DNA from 4 places in the Pseudoduganella sp. R-34 genome. Region 4 is predicted to be linked to each of the others. Evidence: predicted binding sites of a transcription regulator. Region 4 holds the regulator's gene; each other region holds the start of a gene.
The links. Region 4 encodes LexA, which represses DNA repair genes until DNA is damaged. Its sites were predicted from a motif close to ACTGTATNNNNATACAGT; they were not measured.
Positions count from the first base shown of each region.

Region 1: a site for LexA is predicted at 2,267-2,284, ahead of recA (recombinase RecA). Genes of this name have one in related genera too.
Region 2: a site for LexA is predicted at 2,083-2,100, ahead of ACN9MW_RS22805 (PA0069 family radical SAM protein). Genes of this name have one in related genera too.
Region 3: a site for LexA is predicted at 2,747-2,764, ahead of imuA (translesion DNA synthesis-associated protein ImuA). Genes of this name have one in related genera too.

Region 1 covers NZ_CP184572.1:6,260,976-6,265,542, reverse strand. Annotated here, with positions in the region: gene ACN9MW_RS28895 (sensor histidine kinase N-terminal domain-containing protein) at 1-1,513, opposite strand, end outside; gene ACN9MW_RS28900 (DUF4212 domain-containing protein) at 1-3, opposite strand, end outside; gene ACN9MW_RS28890 (response regulator) at 1,510-2,202, opposite strand; gene recA (recombinase RecA) at 2,336-3,409, shown strand; gene recX (recombination regulator RecX) at 3,540-3,998, shown strand; gene ACN9MW_RS28875 (DUF2889 domain-containing protein) at 4,130-4,567, shown strand, end outside.
Region 2 covers NZ_CP184572.1:4,966,513-4,971,079, reverse strand. Annotated here, with positions in the region: gene ACN9MW_RS22815 (Hsp70 family protein) at 1-1,418, opposite strand, end outside; gene ACN9MW_RS22810 (DUF2760 domain-containing protein) at 1,415-1,993, opposite strand; gene ACN9MW_RS22805 (PA0069 family radical SAM protein) at 2,119-3,285, shown strand; gene ACN9MW_RS22800 (hypothetical protein) at 3,745-3,876, shown strand; gene ACN9MW_RS22795 (gamma-glutamylcyclotransferase) at 3,885-4,445, opposite strand; gene ACN9MW_RS22790 (LysR family transcriptional regulator) at 4,454-4,567, opposite strand, start outside.
Region 3 covers NZ_CP184573.1:132,544-137,110, forward strand. Annotated here, with positions in the region: gene ACN9MW_RS31835 (hypothetical protein) at 1-276, shown strand, start outside; gene ACN9MW_RS31840 (hypothetical protein) at 233-625, shown strand; gene ACN9MW_RS31845 (hypothetical protein) at 841-1,203, opposite strand; gene ACN9MW_RS31850 (helix-turn-helix domain-containing protein) at 1,677-1,922, shown strand; gene imuA (translesion DNA synthesis-associated protein ImuA) at 2,051-2,737, opposite strand; gene ACN9MW_RS31860 (hypothetical protein) at 2,911-3,162, opposite strand; gene ACN9MW_RS31865 (hypothetical protein) at 3,155-3,943, opposite strand; gene ACN9MW_RS31870 (YfbU family protein) at 4,018-4,533, opposite strand.
Region 4 covers NZ_CP184572.1:5,194,178-5,198,744, reverse strand. Annotated here, with positions in the region: gene ACN9MW_RS23870 (hypothetical protein) at 1-1,190, opposite strand, end outside; gene ACN9MW_RS23865 (alpha/beta fold hydrolase) at 1,296-2,324, opposite strand; gene lexA (transcriptional repressor LexA) at 2,529-3,218, opposite strand; gene ACN9MW_RS23855 (hypothetical protein) at 3,349-3,810, shown strand; gene rpsF (30S ribosomal protein S6) at 4,051-4,431, shown strand; gene priB (primosomal replication protein N) at 4,450-4,567, shown strand, end outside.

The DNA.
Region 1 (4,567 bases), 1.1 Mb from region 4:
CAAAATGCGGTACCTCTTCTTCTTCGGGCGGCGTGTCCGGCACGCGCAGCGGGAACGTCACGCGGAACAGGCAGCCCGGATATTTCGGGTCGGTGGTGCGCGGGTTGGCGAACAGGTCGACTTCCGCATCGTGCTGCTGCGCCACTTCGCGCACGATCGGCAGGCCCAGGCCGGAGCCCTCGGTATTGCTGCCCAGGATGCGGTAGAAGCGCTCGAACACATGGCCGCGTTCCGCCGCCGGGATGCCGGGGCCGTTGTCTTCTACTTCGAGCAGGGCATGCCTGCCTGTGCGGCGCACGCGCACCGTGACGGCGCTGCCGCGCGGCGTGTAGCGCAAGGCATTGTCGATCAGGTTGGACAGCATCTCGCGCAGCATCATCGCGTTGCCGGAAATCGGCACGTCCTCGGTCGGCGGTTCATAGCCAAGGTCGATGCCGTAGTTGAAGGACGCCTGCACCCAGTCGTGCACCGTGCTGCGCGCCACTTCGCCCAGCTCCAGCGGCTCCATCGCGGTGCCGGCCTGCGGCTGGTTCTCGGCGCGTGCCAGTGCCAGCAGCTGGTTGACCAGGCGGGTGGCCGCCTGCGACGACTTGGCCAGCTGTTCCAGCGAACGGTGCACCTCGGCCTGGTCGGTCTGGCGCAGCGCCAGTTCCGATTGGGTGCGCATGCCGGCCAGCGGGGTTTTCATCTGGTGCGCAGCGTCGGCGATGAAACGCTTTTGCGAATCGATCGACAGTTTGAGGCGCTCCAGCATTTCATTGAGCGACTTGACCAGCGGCGTGATTTCTTCCGGCACCTGGCGCGGCGGGATCGGGCTCAGGTCGTCCGACGGGCGGGCGCGGATGCGCTCCTGCAGTTCACGCAGCGGCAGCAGCCCGCGCGACAGCGCAAACCACACCAGGGCCAGCACGATCGGCAGGATGATGAACTGCGGCAGGATCACGCCCTTGATGATTTCATTGGCCAGCTTGGCGCGCTTTTCCAGCGTTTCGCCGACTTGCACCAGGGCCAGGCGCTGCGGCTGCGCCTTGTCTTCTTCCAGGTTGACCCAGGTCCAGGCGATGCGGATCGGCGTGCCGTGCAGGGTGGAGTTGCGGAACAGGACCGCGCCGGCGCGGATGTCCTGCAGCTCGGGATCCTGCTTCGGCGGCGGCGGCAGGTCGCGGTCGCCGTCGACGTGGGCGCCGGTCGGGCTGCTGACCTGGTAATAGATATTGTCCACGTCGTCGGCACGCAGGATGTCGCGCGCCGGGCCGGGCAGGCGGGGAATCACGCCGGCCACTTCGCGCACCTGCTGCGTGAGCACGGTGACGGTGTCTTCCAGCGCATGGTCGAAGGGCTGGTTGGCGATCGACTTCGCCACCAGGTAGGTGATGGCGATGCTCATTGGCCACAGCAGCAGCAGGGGAGCGAGCATCCAGTCGAGGATCTCGCCGAACAGCGAGTGCTGGATCTCGTTCTCTTCGGCGGCCGGGGCATGGTCCCAGTCGGCGGCCTGCTGCTCGCCGTTCACGGTGCAGCCGGCGGTTGCGGCGGGTTGAATTTCTCCAGGCAGTAGCCGAGCCCGCGCACGGTGGCGATGCGGATGCCGCCCACTTCAATCTTCTTGCGCAGGCGGTGCACGTACACCTCGATGGCGTTGTTGCTGACCTCTTCGCCCCATTCGCACAGGTGGTCCACCAGCTGTTCTTTCGACACCAGGCGCCCGGTGCGCGCCAGCAGGATTTCCAGCAGGCCCAGTTCACGCGCCGACAGGTCCAGCATCTGCTCGTTGATATAGGCGCTGCGCCCGACCTGGTCGTAGGTGAGGGGGCCGTGCTTGACGACGGTGGAGCCGCCGCCCTGGCCGCGCCGGGTCAGGGCGCGCACCCGCGCTTCCAGCTCGGACAGCGCGAACGGCTTGGCCATGTAATCGTCGGCGCCCAGGTCGAGGCCGTTGACCCGCTGCTCGACCGAATCGGCGGCGGTCAGGATCAGCACCGGCAGCAGCGAGCCGCGCGTGCGCAGGCGGCGCAGCACTTCCAGCCCGGACATCTTGGGCAGGCCCAGGTCCAGGATCAGCAGGTCGAATTCCTGGGTGGACAGGGCCGTGTCCGCCTCCTGCCCGTTTTTTACGCAGTCGATCGCATAGCCGGACTGGCGCAGCGAGCGCGTCAGGCCGTCCGCGAGGACGCTGTCATCTTCGGCTAATAGGATACGCATGGGGCTACTGTACTCCAGCCGTTTGACTTTTCGCAAAGTTTGCAAAAAGGGGCTTGTCAAAAGCACTGTAATTTTATACAGTACCACCTGTACAACGTAGTGACCCAATTCATTTAGCCCGCGAAAGATCATCATGGACGACAAAAAAGGCGCAGTACCTGCATCGGAAAAAGCCAAGGCCCTGGCGGCCGCACTGGCCCAGATTGAAAAGCAGTTTGGCAAAGGCTCCGTGATGCGCATGGACGCATCCGCCCCGATCGAGGAAGTGCAGACTGTCTCCACCGGCTCCCTGGGCCTGGATATCGCGCTGGGCGTAGGCGGCCTGCCACGCGGCCGCGTGGTGGAAATCTACGGTCCTGAATCTTCCGGTAAAACCACCCTGACCCTGCAAGCGATCGCTGAAATGCAGAAAATGGGCGGCACCTGCGCCTTCATCGACGCGGAACACGCGCTGGACGTGGTGTATGCCCAAAAACTGGGCGTCAACCTGCACGAGCTGCTGATCTCCCAGCCGGACACCGGCGAACAAGCCCTGGAAATCTGCGATGCGCTGGTGCGCTCCGGTTCCGTGGACCTGATCGTGGTCGACTCCGTTGCCGCGCTGACCCCGAAAGCCGAAATCGAAGGCGATATGGGCGACTCCCTGCCGGGCCTGCAGGCGCGACTGATGTCCCAGGCGCTGCGCAAGCTGACCGGCACCATCAACCGCACCAACACCCTGGTAATCTTCATTAACCAGATCCGCATGAAGATCGGCGTGATGTTCGGCTCGCCGGAAACCACCACCGGCGGCAATGCCCTGAAGTTTTACGCTTCCGTGCGCCTCGACATCCGCCGTACCGGCTCGATCAAGTCGGGCGACGAGGTGATCGGCAACGAGACCAAGGTCAAGGTGGTCAAGAACAAGATTGCGCCGCCGTTCAAGGAAGCCCACTTCGACATCCTGTATGGCGAAGGCACCTCGCGCGAAGGCGAAATCATCGACCTGGGCGTGGAAGCCAAGATCGTCGAGAAGTCGGGTTCCTGGTACAGCTACGGCGGCGAGCGTATCGGCCAGGGCAAGGACAATGCCCGTTCCTTCCTCAAGGAGCGTCCGGCACTGGCGCGTGAAATCGAGAACAAGGTACGTGCGGCGCTGGGCGTGCGTGAGCTGCCGGCCGTTTCCGATGATGGCGAAGAAGCGCCGAAGCTGCGCGCGGTCGACTAAAACCGGTAAGGCAGCCGGATGGCCGTCCCGTCTGACCCGCAGGGTCAGACACTGGTATGCCGGAGCCACAGGCCGTAGATCAGAAGGTGTCTGACCCTGCGGGTCAGACATCGGTTTACCGGTTTAACAGATGCCCCTCCCCAAACCCACCCTAAAAGCCCGTGCCCTGCGCCTGCTCAGCCAGCGCGAGCACAGCCGCCTCGAGCTCGCCCGCAAGCTGCAGCGCCACGCGGAAGAGGGCGACGACGTCGAAGCCCTCCTGAATTTCCTCGAGCAAAACAAATGGCTCTCGGAAGAGCGCTTCTCCGAAAACCTGGTGCACCGCCGCGCCGCCCGCTACGGCAACAGCCGCATCGTGGCCGAGCTGCAGCACCACGGCATCGGCGGCGACATGCTGGCCGAAGTCAAGGAAAGCCTGAAAGAAGACGAAGTCGAGCGCTGCTGCGAAGTCTGGCGCCGCAAATTCGGCGAAGTGGCCGAAGATCCCGAAGGCCGACAGAAGCAATTGCGCTTCCTCATGTCGCGCGGCTTCTCACAAAAGGCCATCCGCACCGCCATGAAGGGCACCATGCCCGACGAGGACTTTTAAATTGGCCTCGGAAGGTATGCTACACTTCGAGAGTTTTATGCAGCACCGCGGGTGCGGTGGTTGTCCGTAGAAGCTGCGGCGTACTGATTAGCTGCTTATAATTTTGGCCACTTTTGAGTGGCATCGGTCTTATGTCCTTGTCAAATCCTGTCTCCCGACGAGCGCTGCGGCACACGCGCGCCATAGACATCCAGGCGTATTCACGCGAGGATGGCCTGTGGGATCTTGACGCCCATATCACGGACATCAAATCCTTCGACACCATGCTGGCATCGGGCCCGCGCAAGGGCAACGAAGCCCTGCACGACCTGTGGCTGCGCGTGACCGTCGATAAGCAGCTGACCATCGTCGATGCCGAAGCAAGTTCGGACGCTGTTCCCTATCCTGGCCATTGCAACACGATCGGCCCCGCCTACAAAGCCTTGATCGGCCTGAACCTGATGAAGGGTTTTCGCCATGCAGTCAAGGAAAGGCTGGCCGGCGTACAAGGCTGTACCCACCTGACAGAATTGGCCCTGGTGCTGCCGACGGCAGCCGTGCAAGCCTTTGCCAACGATGTCTGGCCAGTG
Region 2 (4,567 bases), 230 kb from region 4:
CCGCGAATGCGTACCCCGGCGCCGAGTCGCACGTAGCTGTAATAGGCCGCGCCGCGTGCGACGGCCAGGTCCAGGTCTGCGCCGTCCAGCATGCGCGCCGGTTCCGCGCCTTCCATGGACAGCCATTCGTTGATGGTTTCCATCACACGATTGGCCAGCAGTTCGGATTTGAACACGCCGCCGTTGAACAGCACCGCGCTAGGATGCAGGAAGGTATGGGCCGGATTGGCGGCAAAGCCTTCAAGTTCCGCCGTAGCACCTGCCTGGCGCGCCAGGAAAGCTGCCAGGTGCCTGGTGATCGCCGCGTCCTGCGCGTAAGGCAGGCCAAGCTGGGTCAGACCGGCGCGGGAACGCACGGCGGGGCGCGCGGAAGCTTCCACTTTCGGGAAGAAACCGTCGGTGATGAAGGCCGTGACTTCAGAGCGCGTCAGTTCGGTGCGGATCGAGCCGCCGATCAGCTTCGAGCCGCGGCTTGGCACCACGATAGGCCAGGTTTCGGCTTGGGCGTTGGCCAGCAGGTTTTCCTTGGCCGCGCGGCAGCCGTAGGTCAGCGCGCGCATCTGCCAGGCGTCAAGCTGGGTGCCGTTGGCAGCCAGCTTGCGCGCGACCAGGTGAGCCAGCGCCAGGTCCATATTGTCGCCGCCCAGCAGGATGTGGTCGCCCACGGCCACCCGGTGCGGCTCCAGCTTGCCGTCGCGCTCGAGAATGGCGATCAGCGAGAAGTCGCTGGTACCGCCGCCCACGTCCACCACCAGGATGACGTCGCCCGGCTTGACTTCCTTGCGCCAGCGGCCATCGCTGCTCTGGATCCAGCTGTACAGCGCCGACTGCGGCTCTTCCAGCAGGGTGACGTTCTCGTAGCCGGCGGCGCGAGCCGCTTCGGCAGTGAGTTCTCGCGCGGCCGGGTCGAACGATGCAGGAATGGTGACCGTGACTGCCTGCTGCGTGAACGGCGCGTCCGGATGGGCGTTGTCCCATGCAGCGCGCAGGTGTTTCAGGTAGCGGGTCGAAGCCTCCAGCGGCGACACACGCGACACCTCTTCCGGCGCGTCATGTGGCAGGATGGCTGCGCGGCGATCCACGCCAGGGTGGCACAGCCAGCTCTTGGCGCTCGACACCAAACGGATCGGCGTGGTGGCGCCGCGGCTGCGGGCCATTTCGCCCGTCACTGCGGGCGTCCCGTCGGCAGCAGCCCAGGGCAGGGCCAGTTCGCCGGCCGCCAGCTCGTCCGGATGCGGCAGGTAGAGGAAGCTTGGCAGCAGCGGCAGTTCTTCTACCGTGCCTGGCGCGGTGAGCTGGGGCACGCCCAGCACGCCATGCCTGGTTTTCTCGCCATCGCTGCCCGCCAGTTCAACGTAGGACAGCGCGCTGTGGGTGGTGCCAAGGTCGATGCCGATGGCAAAACGCGGATCGCTCACAATTCCACCTCGGCCGGTGCCAATACCTTGGCGTCATGCGTTTCCGCCAGTTTCGGCAGGCGCACGCTGGAGGCGCGCCAGCCGCGATGGCTCAGGGTGCCGGTGAACGGCGCCTTGCCGACCACATTGCCGGTCAGGCGCACGGCGGATGCATCGAAGCCTTCCGGCAGCGTCACGCGGCTGCCTTCCGCTTCGGAGCGGATGGCATCGATCGTGAAGTGCTCGCGCAGCACCTTGGAGCAGCCTTCATGCACCACGCGGGCAGCGGCGCCGATGTCGGCATCCGAATAGCCGGACAGGTTTTCCTGCGTGAAGTCGATCAGGCGGGCTTCGCGCTGGAACAGGGACAGGAGCTGCAGTGCTGCGTCGGGTGTGGCTTCGCGCAGGGGCGCGGCGGCTGGCACTGGGGCGGCGACTGGTGCAGGTGCTGATGCGGCAGTCGGAGCCGCCGCGGGGCCCACGCTGTCGTCACGCACGCGGGCGGCGAATTCAGCATCGCCCAGGGTTTTGAAAAAGGCGCCAAAGGCGAGGGAAATCCTGCTCCCAAAGGAGGGCAGATTGGTGGTTTTGCTCATGTTATTGCTCTTTGAATGTCGGGGGATATCCCGGAGAAGTGCGCATGATACCAGCTTGGCTTGCAGCCTTGGCGCAGGCGGATTAGAATACTGTATGTATATACAGTGATGCTTCGGGGCGCCGCATGCAGGACCATGAATTCGAAGGGCAGGTCATGCTGCCGCCGCAATCGCTCAAGGCCAAAAAAGGGCGCGGTGCGGTATCAAACATGCAAGGAAGATACGAGCTGCAGGCGCGTGAAGCGTTCGACGACGGCTGGGCACCCGATCCGGATGATGCCGAGGCTGAACTGCTTCCACCGCGCACCATTGTCACCGCGGAAACGGCCAAGACCATCCTCACGCGCAACCAGTCGCCCGATATTCCGTTCAATGTTTCGCTGAACCCTTATCGCGGCTGCGAGCATGGCTGCATCTATTGTTTTGCGCGGCCATCGCATAGCTACCTGGGCTTGTCGCCCGGCCTGGATTTTGAGACCAAGCTATTCGCCAAGGTAAATGCGCCGGACCTGCTGCGCGCCGAATTGTCCAAGCCAGGTTATCAGGTGGAGTCGCTCGCACTGGGCGTGAATACCGACGCCTACCAGCCTTGCGAGCGCGAATACCAGCTCACGCGGCGGGTGCTGGAAGTGCTGGCCGAGTGCAACCATCCGGTTGGCCTGATCACCAAATCCTCGCTGATCGAGCGTGACATCGACATCCTCGCGCCGATGGCTGCGCGCAACCTGGCTGCCGCATCGGTCACCATCACCACGCTGGACAGCAAGATCTCGCGCACCCTGGAGCCGCGCGCCGCCGCGCCGGCACGCCGCCTGCGCACGATCGAGACGCTGGCCAAGGCCGGCATTCCGGTTGGCGTCAGCATTGCGCCGATCATTCCTTTTGTCACTGAGCCCGATATCGAGAAGATCATGTCCGCAGCGCGCGATGCCGGCGCGGTGATGGCGACCTATGTCGTACTGCGCCTGCCGTGGGAAGTCAGCCCCTTGTTCAAGGAGTGGCTGGAAGCGCATTTCCCCGACCGGGCCGCGCGCGTGATGAACCGCGTGCGCGACATGCGCGGCGGCAAGGATTACGAAGCCGAGTTTGGCGCACGCATGCGCGGCGAAGGCGTGTGGGCGGACCTGATCCTGCAGCGCATCGAGAAAGGCATCACCCGCTTCGGCTTCCACGGCCGCCACAGCAAGTTCCGTTCGCTCGACTGCACCCAGTTCAAGCGGCCTGAATACATTCCACCCTCCGGCGCCCGTGCAGCCGCTGCAGCCAAAGCGGGGCAAATGAATCTTTTCTGAAATCGGAGGCGATGATGGGCTGGTTTCTGATCAATGTCATGCTACCGCTTACGGCACCTGTGCTTGTGCTCGCAATCCTGAGGGCGTTCCCGATGCCTCAGGAAAACAGGTCTGCGTTGAAGTTGCTCCTTCCTGTCAAGGATGGTCAGCTGTGCTGGACAGCAATCGCCTTTTCTGCATCAGCGTTATATGAAATCGGCGTTGGAAGAAGCGTTCTGGGAACCACGAGTGTTGGCTACGTACAGGGAGTAGCAGTCTTCATCATTGCGGCATCAAGTATCGTAGCTGCTGGTGGCGCAACATTTCCAACGTCGCTGCATAGGCCTGAAGGTGTTGCCCCGCTCCGCCATTACTCAACGTTTGCGTTCTCACTGTTTTTGACCGTTTGGGCAGCCTTGGTTCGCCTGGTAGTTCAATTCGGACTATGATGAAGTGCGCCCATTGCAGAAGGAGGCCACCATGATCAACGAATTTCTTCAGTATCACTTCCAGGACACTGAACATACCGGTAAGTTCCTCGTGAATCTCGGCGGATTTGCTGGCCTGATCGGTTTTGTGGTTTTCCTGATCGGCTTGCCTTTCGTCGCCTGATGGGCCTATTACAGGCGATCGAGATATGCCTCGATGGCATGCACATGCTCGTCGTGATGTCCCATTTCCCGCAAGGCAGCAGCAAGGCGCAGCAAGTATTCGATGTTCGGCCCGCTTGGACCGGACGCGGAAGCGATATGGTGGGCGATTTCTTCCACGCTCGCCTCGCCCAGCCAGGCCGCGTTGTCGGCGGCGGCAATATAGATCAGGCCTTCTTCCACGCCGCCTGCTTCGAAATGGATGTCGATGGCCACGCGCAGGTAGCCGTTCTTTTCGCGATGGTCGAGATGGGCGAATTCTTCCGGCGTAACGAGGTAGGCCATGCCGTGGCAGACGTCTCCCTCGGCTGGAATCAGTGTGGCCACGCGGCCTGGCGCTTCAGGTGTTCCACGATGATCGTGCGAACCTTGCCAGAAGCGGCGCGACCAGCCGAAGATGTGCGCGGGCCGGCGCTCGATGAAGGGAAAGTCCGCCTTGTAAATCAGCGAGCCATAACCGAACAGCCACACCTGGTGGTGGCCGTCGAACTTGTCCATTGCCTGGTTGGCTTCAATCGTATTGTGCGACATGCGGCAGATTATAGGGAATACTCGCCAAGCACGCTGATGAAGCGTTCCGCAGCCGGGGAGGGGGTGCGCGAGGTCTTGGTGTAGATGAAGAATTTGCGCTTGAGTTCCGGCTCGACCAGTGG
Region 3 (4,567 bases), on a different replicon from region 4:
GCCGCCGATGTTGAATATCGACTTGCGGTGGAAAAACTGCTTGGTACATTTGCTTTAACGGTCGATGCCCTGGATTTGTTTTCCTGGCATGCCGGGGTTTGTGAGGCACGTATCCGGCTTAGAAATCGATTCCTGGTGCATGTGTCGCGGACCTATCCCCTGCTTGGTGAGGTCGCTCTTTCTTTGGTGGCCAACCTGCAGGTTGACCAATCCAAATTGAAGGGAGCAACACATGAACCGCATTCTTGTCTCCAACGAAACCGTATTTCAGATTGACTGGGCGGCAGCCGAACGTCGCGCTGCGATTGCAAAGGTTCGCCCGGTGAAAGCCCCCAAGCGCGGCGGCTCGATTTCTGGTTCCAACCCTGCTTCTGTCTGGATGACCGACGTATCTGCCGGCGACCGCCGCTCGGTCAAAGCATGGCTGAATGGCCACGGCGATGGCCGGGTGTTGCTGTGGCAGCTGAAGTCGCTGTTCGGAATTGTTCGCTGCGACGAGGCGCCAGATCCGGTCATGCGCAAGGCGATATCAAAAGCTGCGGCGCTGATGAAGCGCACGTTTGCTTCCGGCGCGCGTGCTACGGCTGGTGACCAGCACCCAGGTGCGGATGTCGTGGTTGTTTAAGCCCTCACGGCTCCATACCGCCAAAAAAGACGCGGATTTTCGTGGTGAAGGTCCGCAAAACGCGCAAATCAATCAAAGACTTACTCCGACCTGTGCGCTACATGCGGTGCAGCAGGCACGAGTCTTTGAGTGGGGTGCTCGATTCGACGAGCATCCCGTAAATCTCCACTAGATCGCCTCATGCGATCAAATTCCTTCCGATATCACTCGCAAAATTAGATCGGCTTAGGCCGCCTACCTGGAGGCGGCTGCACAACGATGCCTGTTTGGACGAGCCATTCCTGCCGGTATTCGACGATCTGTCCATGCTCGTTCCGAAAGCGCTCGATCCCACGAATGCGGACCCTGCCATTGCGCCAGTTTCCCATTTCGACATCTAGCATGACATCCCTGCGGAAGACTTTACCAGGTTCGTCGCTGGGCACGATGAAACGAGCGATCTTCATCAGGCGGTGTCGTCCCTGCGAGTCCGTATCTTTGACTTCCAAGTAGCCCGGCAGGGAAAGATCCAGGGCCTGATCCACGTAGCCCGTGATTTCCTCGATCCCGCAATGCCGCAGTTTGACCATCTTCTCCATGGTGCACCAAATTACTGTACATACATACAGTATAGCGACTGATGTCACCATGAACAATCTCGACCGCCCTTTGCCTGCTCCATGCGTTGATACCAAGCTAAATGACTTTTCTCGTTTGCAACATCGCTTTAACTGCTGTACCGTGCCGGACCCTGCGGTCGCCGTGACTATAGTCTGCTGACAGACTGTTGTCAGGGCTACAAAATGGTTTTGCAATTAAAGTCTGAGACATCTTAATAAAGTCTGAGACGCCCGAGTTTAGATCGCTGGCATCCGCTTGCAACGTACGACATTTCCACCATAACTCCGCGTGGTTTGTCTCAGACTTTGCGACACGACCTCCTTCCACGGAACTCGAAACAGCAGGTTGTCTCAGACTATTTGTGTCTCAGAACTTCTTCCATGGAGGAAGTTTCTCGCCAAACTGTCGCAGACATTAATTGCAAAGGACACGAACTGACAAAAAGCGCGGGATGGACCACAACAAGGCATTCGGACTGGTAATCAGAGAATCGAGGGACCGGCTTGGGCTTTCCCAGGAGGGCCTGGCATTTTTGGTATCGCTCGATCGCTCGTACATCTCGTTGCTCGAGCGAGGCAAGCGCTCAGCTAGCTTAAACACGATTGTCGTTCTCGCGCATGCCTTCGATTTAACCCCATCTGAACTGGTTCGGCAGCACGAGGCTTATACGGAGCCTAAGAAGAAGAAAAAGTCGTAGGCGCAACGCAGACACTTGCTCTTCTTCATCGTCGGTACGGGACGTCGCGGACCACCGGCAATTTCTGGCGATTTCGCTCGCGACCTTTCGAGAGTAGCACTAGGCACAGCCCCCGCAATGGCGAGACCTTAGACCAATGCCGGTAGGATGTGTTGCATTGTTGCCGGCACCGCAGGCTTCGACCAGTCCACACATGCGTGACGTTGCAGCAATCGCGGCGTAATCGGCAGGAATAATGGAGTCGCCCTGGAAGGGCCGCGGCGCTTCACAAACTCAATATTAATTCCAAGTGGAGCCGGCCGCATTGCCAAACGTAACGGCGCAGGCGAAGCGTCTTGTGCATTTGCTATTGGCCGCATAAGGCAGAGAAATGTATCGCCTGATTGTGCAGCCAGGTGCAGTCGACGCAGAGACTCACTACGGATGTGTTGTTGCCAAAGCAAAACTGCGCCACAGCTGGTACTCCTCAGAACTTGCTCAGCAGCCCATAAGCTGTCTCCGGGCTTCCCGGTATTAGGTATCCAGACCAACCGTTCAGGCGGGAGCTCCATTCCGAGGGTTTGTGGCATATATGGCGGTTGAATTAGCACGATGGGCCTATTCAAGGTGGACAGCGCCGGCTGCAGCAAACGCCATTCACCAATACCTGGTTGAGCCAGCAGTAGTTCGGTTAGCGTACCTGTTGGCCACCCGCCGCCTGGCAATTGCGTCGAGAGAACTGGGAATCCCGTGTCGATGCAAGCAGTACTGCTCTGGGCCATTTGGGAGGCGCGCCAGAGTGAAGGGTGTATTGGTTGTGGATCGAAAAGTGCCATGGCGATTTAGCTGTATTTATATACAGTATATCCAAGTATTGCCTGAGGCGCTTCTTTAAAGTCCTCCGGTGGCTGGAGGGCCGTTTACCATCTGCATTTTCCGTCAGGCAACTAGCTTTGGACGACGGCGAGACGAAAAAAAACGGCCCGCCGGCCGTTTCGTTGGAGAGGACTCAGCCTCGGTGCAATTTGTATTCCGGGATGCGGATTCGGGAACGGCCCAGCACCTTTTGCACGCCCCCCAGCTCCGAGAGCGGTTTGGCGTCCTTGTTCAGCCGGACGACCAGGACGTCACCGACTTTCAGCTGTTTTGTAGCCGATGCGTCTGAGGATAGGGTCTTGCCCTTGCGTTCGGCGCGACGCAATGCCGCCGCGGTCTTGTACAGCTTGACCGCCAGTGCGTCTTTTGCATTTTTGTCACTCATACCATTCCTCGAAAAAGGCGTTGTGCAGGTAGTTTACCAGAACCTGCCAGGAGCGGCTGTTTGGGGCCAGGTCAAAGCGCATTTCCCGGGCGCCGCCGTTGGCCTCCCACCACGCCGGATCAATCTCCTGGACGTCCTGCACCGAACGGCATTGGGCAAAGCGGTGATCCCCGCGAAACTCGACTGGCTGCACCGGGGCATCAAACCCGAATTTGGGCCACACTTGATAACCGACCAAGTCATCCTCTTCGTCGTCCTCTTCCTCGTCCGGGTCAGCGTCGCCACGTCCTTTGCCGGCGGCGTACCCCGTCACTTCCGCGAAGCCCAGCTGGAAAGCCGTGCACGCCTGCAAGGCGAACGCGACGGTGCACAGGCGCTCCGGCGCATCGGACCTCAACATGATGGTTTTCAGATAGAGGGCATCGATGCGCACTCCCGCGCCGATCACGTCTTTGTAAGCGCAGACATCGATGACGGTTTCCGGACGGGCGAAGTCGGTGAACGATTGCGCGTGCACTCCTGCCGGCGTGCCGTCCTCCTGCTCGGCGAGCGCGGCAATGTCGACGTTGGACTCGTCCGGCGCCATGAAGAGGCGGCCGACCTGGGTGGGCGACAGGAGCAGGCCATGGTCGCCAAAGTCCGGCAAGGACACTGGCCCCAGGGGGTCGTCCTGCATATCGTAAAGGTCCCCGCTGAAGAGCTTCGCGAGCTCCAGGCCCAGCAATTGGGCTTCCAGCGGCTGGACCACAGTGTGATAGAAGGCAGTCTGTTCAGGGGTCATCCGTGTGGCGGGGGTGTTGACGAATCGGTATCATACCCGGCCACACGACATCCGAACAGTCGCTCGGCTCCCCTTTACTTGGGGTGGCGCTTTGCCGTCAAGATCGTTTCGATCTGTTCCTTGCTCATTCCGTGTGGCTTATCCATGTTCTTCCAAGCAGCGATCATGCGTTGGTAGCCCGGCACAGTGCGGGAACTGGAGTTCAGCCCGACGCGCCCATCCAAGAGCTCTTCCCAGCGTCCTTGTTCGCCCAGGGCGCGGGTAAAGCGCAGAAGCGTGGATTCCTGTCCGTCGTTGCCATCAAACCCTTCGAAGGCGATGTCGGCCGAGGTCAGCGCGCCTTTGTCGACCAGCGCGTTAAAGCTAAACAGCAGCGCTCGATGAAGATCCAGCACCGTTACGACGAACTGCGCGTCGCTGTCTGGCATGACTGGGAACAGCCACTGGAAAGCCTCCCGGTACAGCCACTCGTGCCCGCCGCGCAGCTGCGCGGCCACGCGGGCATAGCCGGCGTCTTCCTCCAGCTTGGACAGGATTTCATATTGGTTCGCCAGGATCAGGCGTTCGGTGTCAGTCAGTTTCAGGTCCATCGTGGTGCTCCTTTGTTGTAGTTGAATCGATAAG
Region 4 (4,567 bases):
AGCAGCGTGTCGAGGCTGACCTTGCCCTTGCTGGCCTTGCGCAGTTCGACGTCCATCGCCAGGCCGGCGATCGTGCCGCCGCCGTAGACCAGCAGCCAGTTGCGGTGCTTGTCCTTCACCGCTTCGCGTACGGTGACGGTCAAGCCTTGCACGTTGCGCGCGACGTTCTGGCCGCGTGCGAGATTTTCCAGCTGCTGGATCAGCATGCTGCGGTCCATCAGCTTGTTGCGCGCCATGGTGATCACGGTGACGTAGTCGTTCACCCCTTCCTTGAACCACTCTTCGCTTTCGTTCTTCGGCACCAGCGAGTGGCCATCCCAGAAATGGGCCAGTTCGTGCGCCATTACCTTGCCCCAGATCGGACGGGCGACTTCGCTGCCGTCGTCTTTCAGGTATTGGCTGAAGGAGCCGGCAAACGCACCGCCGTCGCCGCTATCGCCCTGGTTGATCACGATCAGGAAGCGGTCGGCGACCGGTCCGCGGCCATACAGCTTCTGGTAGCTGTTCATCTGCTTGTCGATCATGGAGATGAAGGCGTCGCGCCGCTTCCAGTACTGCTTGCCCATCACCAGCGTCATTTCAACACCGCCCGCCTTGAAGGTTTCCGCGTGAGCCGTGCCGAAGAAGAAGGCGTTGTTCACCAGTTCACGCCGCGACTCGACCAAAAAGGTGCCCGGCTTGCCGGTGCTGCGCCAAGGCGTATTGGCTTTCCATCCTATCGGCAGGTCGAATGTGACTTCGGTTTGCCCGAGCATTTTCTCGCCGGGGACGATGAACAAGGGATAGCCGACCGACATCAAGCCTTCGTCGGTGTGATAGGACACTTCTTCGTTCCCGCCCGGCCATTGGTATTTGTCGTGCTCCAGCCGGATGTCGTAAGACAGGCGCAGGCGGCGGTCGCCGTCCACGTCGTATTCGCCTTCGCCCTTGTCTTTCAGGACGACGGCATTGCCGGCCATGTCGTGCACTTGCAGTTTTTCGATCAGGTCGGCCTGGCCGTTTTTGAGCTGCGGTATCGGCATGCAGTTGAACAGCGCGAGGTCGCGGCCCTCGACCCAGACGTCGGCTTCGACGTGGGCGCGTTTGGCATCCTTGTCGATGCTGAGGCGGTAGTGGTTGGCCTGGTTGTCGAAGGCGAACGCGGATTGCGCCGCCAGCATCGCAGCTGCGATGCAGAAAGGCTTGAACATCAAATCTCCCCGGTTGTGGTGTGCTTTTTGTGACTGTAAGTGAGCGCAGCCACCCGGGGAGCGTGGCTGCGACGAAATGCAGGATTGGCTAGACAGGCTGCAGGTTTAGCGTAGCGCTTTTTCCACAACGGCCTTCATGGCAGGCATGGCGCAGCGCAGCGCTGCGTGGCCACAGTCGGTGTCAAGCACGGTGGCTTCTTCCTTGCGCAGCTTGGAGAAGGCGATTGCCGGCCCAGGGTTGACCAAGTGGTCTTGGGCTGCATTGATCGGGACCAGTCGCGCCTTGATGCGCGGCGCCGCGTCTTCCAGCTTGCCGCCCTGGGCGATATCGTGGCCCAGTACAGCGCGGATCTGCCAGAGGGAATTGTTGGCGTCAGTGCCGTCAGGATCGGAGGCCTGGCTCTCGCGGAAGAATTTTTCAAAGTCCTTCGGCGCGGTGCGTGCGCTGCGATGCGCCGGGCTGTCGAAGTTCATTGCGAACAGCAGGTTATACATTGGCAGCGCCGGGTTCTGGGCATAGCGGCCGCCTGCGTAGGCTGGCTCGTCAAGTACCGACTTTTCAACGATGCGCAGGAACAGCATGTCGGACGATGTCAGTCGCGGTGTGCCCGCGATGGGAATGGCTACGTCCATGAAGCCCGGGTAGCTGGCGGCCCATTGGAAGGCCTGCATGCCGCCCATCGAGTAGCCCATGACGGCGTGAAGGTGCTTGATGCCCAGTTTTTCGGTCAGGAGCTTGTGCTGGCTGGCGACCATGTCGCGTACCGAGAACTGCGGAAAGGAGGGGCCGGGTTGGGTCTTGCTGTTTGAAGGGGAGCAGGATACGCCATTGCCCAGTGCATCGACCACGATCACGTACCATGGCGCCGGATCGAACAGGGCGCCGCTTTGCAGCATCCCTGCCGCATCGCGGCTGGTGCCGGTGTGCCAGGTCGTGAACAGGATGACGTTTGATTTGTCAGCGTTCAGGGTGCCGAAAGTACGGTAGCCGATCGAGCAATCGTTGATGGTGGCTTTGTTTTCAAGCTGCAGGTCGCCCATGTTGGCGAACTGCTGTTGCGGGGCGGCGGCGTATGCGGTGGAAATGGACAGCGCCAAGGCGCACAGGATCGAGCTGATACGGCGGACGTGCATGTGATCTCCTCTCCTTTTTTCGATGCAAGAAGGATAACTCGAGCGGCCCTTGTCTTGGAACCCGAGTGCGACAGAATGCAGAAATGGGGGCGCAGGCTGGCTTAAAACGGCGCGCGGGCCAGCGGAGGGGCAGGGATTGCGCCAGCCGGGCCAGCGCGGGAGAAAGGCCCAGGGCGCACGTCGCACCCCGAGCGCAGGACGGTCTTAGTGCCAGGTTCGCATCAGGCCAACGGCCAGGCCTTCCAGGGCGAAGTCGTCTTCTTCGGTCACTGTGATCACCTTGAAGTCCGGATTTTCCGGCAGCAGTTCGATCTTGCTGCCGGTTTTGCGGTAGGTCTTGACGGTGACATCGTTGCCGATGCGGGCCACCACGACCTGGCCATTGCGGGCGCTGTCGGTCTTTTTCACGGCCAGCAGGTCGCCGTCCATGATGCCGATGTCGCGCATCGATTCACCGCGCACCTTCAGCAGGAAGTCCGGCTTGGCCGAGAACAGCTTGGGGTCGACGCTGTAGGTGGTCTCCAGGTTTTCCTGGGCCAGGATGGGCGAGCCGGCGGCGACGCGGCCGATCAGCGGCAGGGAAACCAGCATGCCGGCCGGGACGGCTGGCATGTCGTCGAATTCGACATTGGCACGAGCGGCCGGGCGCGGCGCTGCTGCACCGGTCGCCGGGCCGCCGAAGTTGCCGGTCAGGCGAATGCCGCGCGAGGTGCCGGCGGTAATTTCGATGGCGCCCTTGCGTTGCAGGGCTTTCAAGTGTTCTTCTGCAGCATTGGCGGACTTGAAGCCAAGCTCCGCCGCGATTTCGGCGCGGGTAGGCGGGAAGCCGGTGCTGTCGATCGCATCCTTGATCAGGTTGAGGATCTGTTCTTGTCGTGCTGTGAGCTTGATCATGGCGCTATGGTGAACTGTGGATATAGACAGTCTGTATTTTTGTACAGTATGAAAGGAATTGCAAGCAAATTTGTTGCAATGACAGAAAATATTCGGCTTAATAATGTTTCGACAACCATTGGAGGGCAGGATGGGACGGTTTGCTTTCTTGCTGGCGGCGGGGATTTCCTTGTTCGGTGCCGTGATTCATTTCGCGGCGCCTTGGCTGGGGCCGGAGTGGTATGCCTTCCTGCAGGCGCCGCCCAAGGTCGTTGCATCAGCCCGCGCCGGGACGTGGTTCGCGCCGGCTGGCGCGGTAGTCATAGGGGCCTTGATGTTGATCTGCTCCTTGTATGCGCTGGCTGGCGCAGGGCGCTTGCGCTGGTTGCCATTTGCGCAAATGGCGCAGGGCACGATTGCTGCGATTTGCCTGCTGCGCGGGCTGCTGGTGGTGCCTTACTTGTACAAATTCCCCGATCGTGTGTGGACGTTTGATGTGGTCGCCTCCCTGGTCTGGCTGGCGGCCGGGCTCGGGTTCCTCGCCGGGATCTTGCAATCGTCTGAGGCGACGCAGCCTGCCATGGCGGCGAGGGGCGAAGCCTCAGGCGATTAAGCCGCAGGCAAGCAGCGCGTCATCCAGCGTTCTTACCCGGAGCAATGCAAGGGCGCAGCTTCCAGGCGGCGTCGACTGGTCCATGCCCCGGCATGCCAGCCCAGCGGGCAGGGGGCTTTGCGCGCCATCAGTAAACCTTGAGCCGGCCGGCAAAGTCTGCTATGCTTGCGGGCTTACCTCTTCCCACACCCGTCTTGACGCCGGGGTGGGCTATATTCACAGTCCTTAAGGGAGTTATTAATGCGTCACTACGAAATCGTATTTATCGTCCACCCGGACCAAAGCGAGCAAGTGCCCGCGATGATCGAACGTTACAAGACCAGCGTGACCTCGCGCGGCGGTAACGTGCACCGTGTTGAAGATTGGGGCCGCCGTCAAATGGCGTACTCGATCCAGAAACTGGCCAAGGCACACTACATCTGCCTGAACATCGAATGCGACAACGAGACCCTGGTTGAGCTGGAAACCGCATTCAAATTCAATGATGCCGTGCTGCGTCACCTGACCGTCAAGATGAAGAAAGCGGAAACCGCTCCTTCCCCGATGATGAAGTCGGTCCAGCGTGAAGACGCGGCCAAGAGCCATCGCGCCGAAGCCCCAGCAGCTCCTGTAGCGGCGTAATTCCTGACAGGAGACGGTCTGTACAACCAGCTCCGGGTTACCGCCCTGATCGCCGAACGGGATGAGATTCGATACACCCCGGCCGGCCTGCCGATTGTGAATGCAAGCTTGCAGCACAGTTCGCAGCAGACAGAGG